DNA from 2 places in the Citrifermentans bemidjiense Bem genome. Region 1 is predicted to be linked to the other one. Evidence: riboswitches for the same ligand, from Rfam matches in the RefSeq annotation. Region 1 holds a riboswitch; the other holds the start of a gene.
What was found. Region 1 has a riboswitch for molybdenum cofactor ahead of GBEM_RS11380 (molybdopterin molybdotransferase MoeA). Riboswitches for the same ligand answer to the same signal wherever they lie in the genome.

Region 1 (4,376 bases):
TCGTGGAGCGCGAGGACTCGATCATCGAACTGAACCGCAACCTGGAAGAGAAGGTGCAGTCGAGAACGGCGGAACTGGAGGAGAAGAACCGGCTCCTGGTGCAGACCCGCGAGGAGTTGTTGCGGGTGGAGAAGCTGGCGGCGATAGGCGAGCTGGCTGCGGGGGTCGCGCACGAGATCAACAACCCGATGGCGATCATCCGCGGCAACACGGAGTTGTTGCAGCTCTCGGTGCCGGAGGAAGCCCCGATCCGTGAGGAAGTGGACACCATTTTCCAGCAGGTGAAAAGGGTGGAGCGGATCGTATCGAACCTGTTGAAATTCGCCAGGCGCGAGCAGATGGAAGCTGGAGCCGTGCGGCTGAACGAGCTCTTGCACGAGATCGTGGGCCAGATCGGGCACCAGGTGTCGCTTGAGAGGATAGAGATAGCGGAGCAGTATGCGGAGAGCGTGGCGCAGGTGGAGGGGGATGCGGACCAGTTGCGTCAGGTGTTCACCAACCTGGTCTTGAACGCGGTGCAGGCGATGCCGTCAGGGGGCGTTCTCTCGGTGAGGACCCAGCAGGTGGAGCCCGCGGGGAGCTACGAGGTAAAAGTCGGCGACACCGGGGTCGGCATCGCGCTGGAGAACCTGAGACAGGTATTCAACCCCTTCTACACCACCAAGGCCAACGGCACCGGCCTCGGACTTTCCGTATCCTACGGCATCGTCCGGGAGCATGGAGGGCGCATCGACGTCGAGAGCGTCCCGGGCGGCGGGAGCACCTTCACCGTGGTGCTCCCGCGCTCCCAAACGCCGGGGGCCTAGAGTATCGCCACCGCATCACCGGGGCGCACCACGCCCCCCTTCAGCACCTTGGCGAAGATCCCTTCCTTGGGCATGACGCAGTCGCCGGCCTGGTAGTAGATGGCGCAGCGGTTATGACACTCCTTGCCGATCTGGGTCACCTCCAAAAGCGTCTCCCCCAGCTGCATCCGTGTCCCGATCGGGAGATGCACCAGGTCCACCCCTTCGGTGGTGATGTTCTCGGCGAAGTCTCCCTCTTTCACGTCGAGCCCCATGGCCACCATCTTGGCAATGCTCTCCTGAGCCAGGAGGCTCACCTGGCGGTGCCAGTCGCCTGCGTGCGCGTCCCCTTCGATGCCGTGGTTTTCCCGCAGCATGACCTCGGGAACGGGTGTCTTCCGCTCACCCTTGTTGAGGCTCACGTTCACCGCGATGATTTTTCCAGTCATAGCTAACTCCTTGTTGAATCAAATCTATATCCAAACAATCTCAACCTGCCGCTTGATCATCCGCCAACCCTGGACATGGCGAAGGGGACCGTTTCCGCGCCCTCGTCCGTCACCTCGTGCCGGCCAGGTTTCGCGGCCACGATGCGCTGCACCTCCTGGCGCAAAAGGGCGTCGTCCCCTGTGGCCAAAACCGGCCGCAGGTCCACCCCGTCGCCTGAGAAGAGGCACCCCTTGGCGATCCCGGAGGCGGTCACCCGCAACCGGTTGCAGCCGTTGCAGAAGTGCCCGGTCATGGCGGTGATGATCCCGAGCGACCCCTGCGCCCCCTGCACCTTGAAGTTCTTCGAAGGGCCGGAGAGCTCGCTGTTGCTCACTTCCTCGATGAGGTATCGCTCGCCGATGCGCTCCCTGATTTCGGCCCCCGGCACGCAGAGTTCGCGCCAGTCGGCGTCGCCGCAGGTGGGCATGTACTCGATGAATCGGACCGCGTAGGGGCGCTTCATGGTCAGTTCCACGAAGTCGAGGATCTCGTCGTCGTTTACACCGCGCATCACCACCACGTTGATCTTGTGCGGCGGGAAACCAGCTTTCTCGGCGGCTTCAAGGCCGTCCAAGACGCGCTTAAGCTCTCCGCCGCGGGTGATTGCCGCGAAGGTCTCGGGCTTCAGCGAATCGAGACTGATGTTCAAGCGCTGCACCCCCGCTTCCCGCAATCCCTGCGCCATCTCCTTAAGGAGCAGGCCGTTCGTGGTCAGTACCAGCTCCTTGAGCCCGGGGAGCGCGCCCAGGCGCTCCAGGAAGGAGATTATCCCCTTGCGGACCAGGGGCTCCCCGCCGGTGACGCGGATCTTCTCGATGCCGGCGGCAACCGCCTCGGTCGAGATGCGCAACAAATCGGCGTAGGAGAGGACCTGCGAGTGGTCCAGCTTCTCGACCCCCTCTTCCGGCATGCAGTAGCGGCAACGGAGGTTGCAGCGGTCGGTGACGGAGAGCCGAAGGTAGTTGATGCGCCTGCCGTAGGTATCTATCAGTGCCATAGCTGAGCTTCTTCCCTGAAGCCGCCGGCTGCAGCCGACGGCTGGAATACGAATGTCGCCGCCCTCTCCCAGTCGGGTTCCGGCAGCATGCGAAAAACCATACCCTGTTTGATGGTGGTAATGCAACCCCTTAAAAAAGCGCGGACTACCGGCAGGCGAGTGATGAGAAAACGTATACGCACAGGAGAGGGACCGTCTAAAATCGTATAAGAATGCGATTTTACGAGCTGTTCGTTTGGCAGGCGCAGCGATGGAAAATACGGAGTGGTAATTCTGGGAATAATATAATTTTTTATTTTCCTGCAATTGTGTTATGGCTTAAGCAAAATAAGCAGATAGTCTCCGAGCCGCAGCCTTCTAAAGGGAGTACCCCCACGAAGCTTTGGCCGTTGGGTGCCGCCGGAAACGGCGCCGCCTCCCCTTTGGAAAGGAGAACCGCCGCCGCTTTCAGCGCACGGGGTCCTCTCCTTTTTGGGATGCAGGACCCTTTTCTATTCCCACTCCACAGCAATAAGAGGTGACGATGATGAACTACGAAAAAGCGCGGCGAACGATCCTTGAGAAAGTCGCCCCCGCGGGGGTTGAGCGGGTACTCCTGTTGGAAGCCGCCGGGAGGATACTGGCCGAGGATTACTCCGCTCCCAGCGACATGCCCCGCTGGGACAACTCCGCCATGGACGGCTTCGCCGTGAGAAGCGCCGGCTGCGCGCCCGGGACCGTCCTTAAGGTGACCGACTACATCCCTGCCGGAGTAAGCTCCGGGGACGCCGTTCTTGAAGGGTGTGCCGCGAGGATCATGACCGGTGCCCCCATCCCCCCGGGGGCGGACACCGTGGTCCCCATCGAGGAGACCGAAGCGGGCGAGCAAAGCGTGAAGCTGCTGCAGCAGGTGAAAAAGGGGGACCACATCCGCTTCCAGGGCGAGGACGTCGGCCGCGGCGACCTGATCATGCCGAAGGGGACGCTGATCGGGCCGCCGCAGGTAAGCCTGCTTGCCTCCTTCTCCGCCGCCGTAGTCCCGGTCTACCGCCGGGTGCGGGTAGCCATTCTCTCCACCGGGGACGAACTGGTGGAGATCGGCACGGAACCAAAAGAGAGCCAGATCGTCAACAGTAACGCCCTGGCCCTCGCCTGCGCCATCAAGCTCTGCGGCGCCGAACCGGTCATCCTCGGCATCGCGAGGGACAACCGCGAAAGCCACTTGGCCCTCTTAACCGAGGGTTTGAAGGCGGACGTACTGGTCACCTCTGCAGGCGTTTCCGCCGGGGACCGCGACCTGGTGCGCGAGATCCTGGCTGAACTCGGGGTGGTCGAGCAGTTCTGGAAACCAGGCGTCAAGCCCGGCGGCCCTACCGCCTTCGCGCTCAGGGGGAATACGCCTGTCTTCTCGCTTCCCGGAAACCCAGTTTCCACCATGATCACCTTCGACGAGTTCGTTCGGCCCGCGCTTTTGAGGATGATGGGGCACGAGAAGGCGCTGAGGCGGACCGTGCGCGGTTATCTCAAGGAAGGGACGCGCAAAAAGGCGGGGAAACTGAACTTCCTGCGGGTGCAGGTCACCATCGAGGACGGCCGTTACCTGGCCAGCACGGCGGGCGACCAGAACACCGGAATCCTGAAGACCATGCTCCGCTGCAACGCGCTGGCGCTGCTCCCCGCCGACCGCATCGAATTCGCCGCAGGCGAAGAGGTCGAGCTGCACCTGCTGGATCCCACCCTGGAAATGGAGGCCTGAGATGTCTTTTAATCATTTTGATGCCAGCGGCAACGCCATCATGGTCGATGTCAGCCAGAAGGTCCCGACGATGCGGACCGCCATAGCCGGAGCGGTACTGAAGCTCAAGCCCGAAACGGTGCAGGCGATCGTCTCCGGGCGGGTCGCCAAGGGGGACGTTATCGGCGTGGCCCGCATAGCCGGGATAGCCGGGGCCAAGAAGACCCCGGAGCTGATCCCCCTCTCCCACCCGCTGGCGCTGCACCACGTCTCCATCGAGTTCGAGGTGGACGAGAGAGAGGGGACCATCGCGGTTATGGCGACGGTGCGCGCTTTCGAGCGGACCGGGGTGGAGATGGAGGCTATGGCCGCGGCCACGGTCGCCGCCCTC
Region 2 (4,376 bases), 1.1 Mb from region 1:
CCAAATTCTTAATAAAGGGATCCGCCTCGTGTACTGCCTGTTTGTATACAAAGGCAATATCGATACCAACTGCGACAAAACGTCGGACAAAAGTGCGGCGTCATGGGGAGATGAGGCACTAACATAGTGAATACATGAGGAACAAAGGTTTTTCGCGCTGCTGCAGGGGAGCTTTCGAGGCAGGGATGAGATGATGTATCGCTGACCAAAACAGACGTACCACAACGGAGCAATCGCTCCATAATGGAACACGACCTTTGTTCCTTTTCAGAACGAGCCCCAAAACGGGGGGGAGAAGTCGTGTAAACATGGTGTGCGTTAAGTATACGGTATCTGACAAAAAAATAACAGATGCCGAAAAAAATGCGACTCTGGCAGATTCTGGTATGGGGTTTGCGATAACCTAGAAAACCGTTTTAGGACAGTGTATGCAACTTGGACCTACGCAATGGTTAAACAACCGGGCTTGAAATCCGGACACAACAACAGGGGGAAAGACAAATGGCATTAGGAGAGCAGACGTACGGTTTCTACATTCCGACAGTATCACTGATGGGTATTGGTTCCGCTAAAGAGACCGGTGGCCAGATCAAGGCACTGGGCGCATCCAAGGCGCTGATCGTTACCGACAAAGGCCTCTCGGCCATGGGCGTTGCCGACAAGATCAAATCCCAGGTTGAAGAGGCCGGTGTTTCCGCAGTCATCTTCGACGGCGCAGAGCCCAACCCGACCGACATCAACGTGCACGACGGCGTGAAGGTGTACCAGGACAACGGCTGTGACGCGATCATCTCCCTGGGCGGCGGTTCCTCCCATGACTGCGCTAAAGGCATCGGCATGGTCATCGGCAACGGCGGCCACATCCGCGATCTCGAAGGCGTGAACAAGACCACCAAGCCGATGCCGGCATTCGTGGCCATCAACACCACCGCAGGCACCGCGTCCGAAATGACCCGTTTCTGCATCATCACCAACACCGACACCCACGTGAAGATGGCGATCGTCGACTGGCGCTGCACCCCGAACGTCGCGATCAACGACCCGCTGCTCATGGTCGGCAAGCCGGCGGCACTGACCGCGGCAACCGGCATGGACGCACTGACCCACGCCGTCGAGGCGTACGTGTCCACCATCGCTACCCCGATCACCGACGCTTGCGCCATCAAGGCAATCGAGCTGATCGCCGAGTTCCTCTCCAAGGCAGTTGCCAACGGCGAAGACCTCGAGGCGCGCGACAAGATGGCTTACGCCGAGTACCTGGCCGGCATGGCGTTCAACAACGCATCGCTTGGCTACGTTCACTCCATGGCTCACCAGCTGGGCGGCTTCTACAACCTGCCGCACGGCGTCTGCAACGCCATCCTGCTCCCGGCCGTCAGCCAGTACAACCTGATCGCTTGCCCGAAGCGTTTCGCCGACATCGCGAAAGCCCTCGGCGAGAACATCGACGGCCTCTCCGTGACCGAAGCAGGCCAGAAGGCAATCGACAGGATCCGCACCCTCTCCGCTTCCATCGGCATCCCGACCGGCCTCAAGGCCCTCAACGTCAAGGAAGCCGACCTCACCATCATGGCTGAGAACGCGAAGAAGGACGCTTGCCAGTTCACCAACCCGCGCAAGGCAACCCTTGAGCAGGTCGTCCAGATCTTCAAGGACGCAATGTAAGAACCAGCAGCATAGCAGCAAAGCTCCCCTCCCCCTGGCGGGGGAGGGGTTTTGAATCTCCGAGCCATGCGCCGCCTAAAAGGGACCACCCTCACGGAGCCAGGCCAACGGGTTTCGCTGGAAACGGCGGAGCCTCCCTCTTGGAAAGGAGCGCCGGCACCGATGCCGGAAACTAATTAAAAGGGAGCTTGAAAAGCATGGATAAGATTTTTCGCGTCAACATGACCGACCTCACCACGAAGATCGAAGAAGTTCCGGCAGCCTGGGCGGGCCTGGGCGGCCGCGCCCTGACCTCCACCATCGTGGCCGCTGAAGTACCGCCGACCTGTCATGCGCTCTCCGCGCAGAACGTCCTCTGCTTCGCACCGGGCCTTCTGACCGGCACCGCCGCAGCCAACTCCGGCCGCCTCTCCGCAGGCGCCAAGAGCCCCCTCACCGGCGGCATCAAGGAGTCCAACGCCGGCGGCACCGCCGCGCAGATGCTGGCTAAACTCGGCATCAAGGCCCTCATCATCGAAGGCGCTCCGAAATCCGGCACCTGGTACAACCTCTCCGTAGGCATCAACGGCGTCACCATCAACGAAGAGAAGGAACTCTTAGGCGTCGGCAACTTCGCCGTCATCGACGCAGTGGAGCAGCGCCTGGGCAAGAAGACCGGCGTCCTCACCATCGGCATCGCCGGTGAACTGAAGATGACCGCGGCAAACATCTCTGTTAAGGACCCGGACAGCAAGATCCGCAGCCACGGCCGTGGCGGCCTGGGCGCAGTCATGGGCTCCAAGCAGATCAAATTCATCTCCATCGACGGTGAAGGCTCCAAACCCGTGACCATAGCAGATCCGGAGAAATTCAAGACCGCGGCAAGGGCGTTCTCCAAGGCGCTTCTCGACCACCCGGTCTCCGGCGAAGGCCTGCCGACCTACGGCACCAACGTCCTCGTCAACATCCTCAACGAAGCAGGCGGTCTTCCGACCAGGAACTTCACCACCGGCCAGTTCGAAGGGCACGACAAGATTTCCGGCGAGACCATGCACGACACCATCGCGGCACGCGGCGGCAAGGTGAAGCACGGCTGCCATGCAGGCTGCATCATCCAGTGCTCGCAGGTCTATAACGACAAGGACGGCAAGTACGTCACCTCCGGCTTTGAGTACGAGACCATCTGGGGCCTGGGCGCTGACTGCTGCATCGACAACCTGGACGACATCGCCCGCGCCGACAACCTGATGGACGACATCGGGATCGACTCCATCGAGACCGCCGTCATGTTCGGCGTCGCCATGGAAGCCGGCATCCTCAACTGGGGCGATTCCAAGGAAATGCTCCGCCTGTTGACCGAAGAGATCGGCAAAGGGACTGCCCTGGGCCGCATCCTCGGCGGCGGCGCCGGCTCCGTCGGCCGTACCTACGGCGTCACCCGCGTCCCGGTGGTCAAGAACCAGGCGATCCCGGCCTACGACCCGCGCTCCGTCAAGGGTATCGGCATCACCTACGCGACCAGCACCATGGGCGCCGACCACACCTCCGGCTACACCATCGCCACCAACATCCTGAACGTCGGCGGCTACGTCGATCCGCTCAAGAAGGACGGCCAAGTAGAACTCTCTCGCAACCTGCAGATCGCGACCGCTGCGGTCGACTCCACCGGCATGTGCATCTTCGTGGCCTTCCCGGCTCTCGACATACCGGAGTGCCTCCCGGCCCTGATCGACATGATCAACGCCCGCTTCGGCATCGCCCTTACCGGCGACGACGTCACCAACCTGGGCAAGCATGTCCTGAAGCTTGAGCGCAAGTTCAACCAGGAAGCAGGGCTCACCAACGTGCACGACCGCCTCCCGGACTTCTTCAAGAACGAGCCGGTGGCGCCGCACAATGCGGTGTGGGACTTCACCGACGCAGAGATCGACGAGTTCTGGAACTTCTAATAACCGCTCCACTCCCCGGCGTGACCAAAAGTCACGCCGGGCTTTTTCGTTTATACACACGAATTCGCAGGTGCCACATGCTGATCACGCTCAAGCTTTTCGCGACATTTAGAAACGGCAGGTTCAAGGTGGCAGAGCAGGAACTCCCCGAAGGGACCGACGTGCGGGCGGTAGTGCTGAGCCTCGGACTCACCGAGGAGGAGATCGGCATCGTCATGCTGAACGGCAGGCACGGGGAACTCGACTCCAAACTCTCCGACCACGACACCCTTTCACTGTTTCCATTGGTAGGAGGAGGCTAACATGCTCAAAGCTGTCACCTTTCTCAAGGAATCCACCCAAGCGGGGATGCTCTCCTGGAGCGCGCAGAGCCAGGCCGTGGCCCGGTTCGGCCTGAGGTACCACGAGGTCGAGGCGCTGGCCCTGGAAAACGGGATCTTCCCGGCACGCTACCAGCGCAACCGGAACATGATCTCGATCGAGGAGCAGCTGAAGCTTTTCCGTAGCCGCGTGGCGGTGATCGGCTGCGGGGGGCTCGGAGGGTACGTCATCGAAGAGCTGGCCCGCATCGGCGTCGGCCATATCGTGGCCATTGACCCCGATATCTTCGAGGAGCACAACCTGAACCGCCAGATCCTTTCCACCCCGGCGACGCTCGGCAAGGCCAAGGTTGAGGCCGCCGTCGACCGTGTGGCCGAGATCAACCCCGCCGTCACGGTTACCCCCATCAAGGACTACTTCTGCCTCGCCAACGGCTCCGAGCAACTGGCCGGCGCCATGGTA

Region 2: linked by a shared signal. The riboswitch ahead of GBEM_RS06795 (aldehyde ferredoxin oxidoreductase family protein) and the one ahead of GBEM_RS11380 (molybdopterin molybdotransferase MoeA) in region 1 are both predicted to bind molybdenum cofactor.

The regions. Positions count from the first base shown of each region.
Region 1 covers NC_011146.1:2,641,601-2,645,976, forward strand. Annotated here, with positions in the region: gene GBEM_RS11360 (cache domain-containing protein) at 1-806, shown strand, start outside; gene GBEM_RS11365 (MOSC domain-containing protein) at 803-1,234, opposite strand; gene moaA (GTP 3',8-cyclase MoaA) at 1,291-2,271, opposite strand; molybdenum cofactor riboswitch at 2,600-2,720, shown strand; gene GBEM_RS11380 (molybdopterin molybdotransferase MoeA) at 2,795-4,006, shown strand; gene moaC (cyclic pyranopterin monophosphate synthase MoaC) at 4,008-4,376, shown strand, end outside.
Region 2 covers NC_011146.1:1,557,038-1,561,413, reverse strand. Annotated here, with positions in the region: gene GBEM_RS06800 (iron-containing alcohol dehydrogenase) at 502-1,665, shown strand; molybdenum cofactor riboswitch at 1,711-1,832, shown strand; gene GBEM_RS06795 (aldehyde ferredoxin oxidoreductase family protein) at 1,863-3,593, shown strand; gene GBEM_RS06790 (MoaD/ThiS family protein) at 3,671-3,895, shown strand; gene GBEM_RS06785 (HesA/MoeB/ThiF family protein) at 3,897-4,376, shown strand, end outside.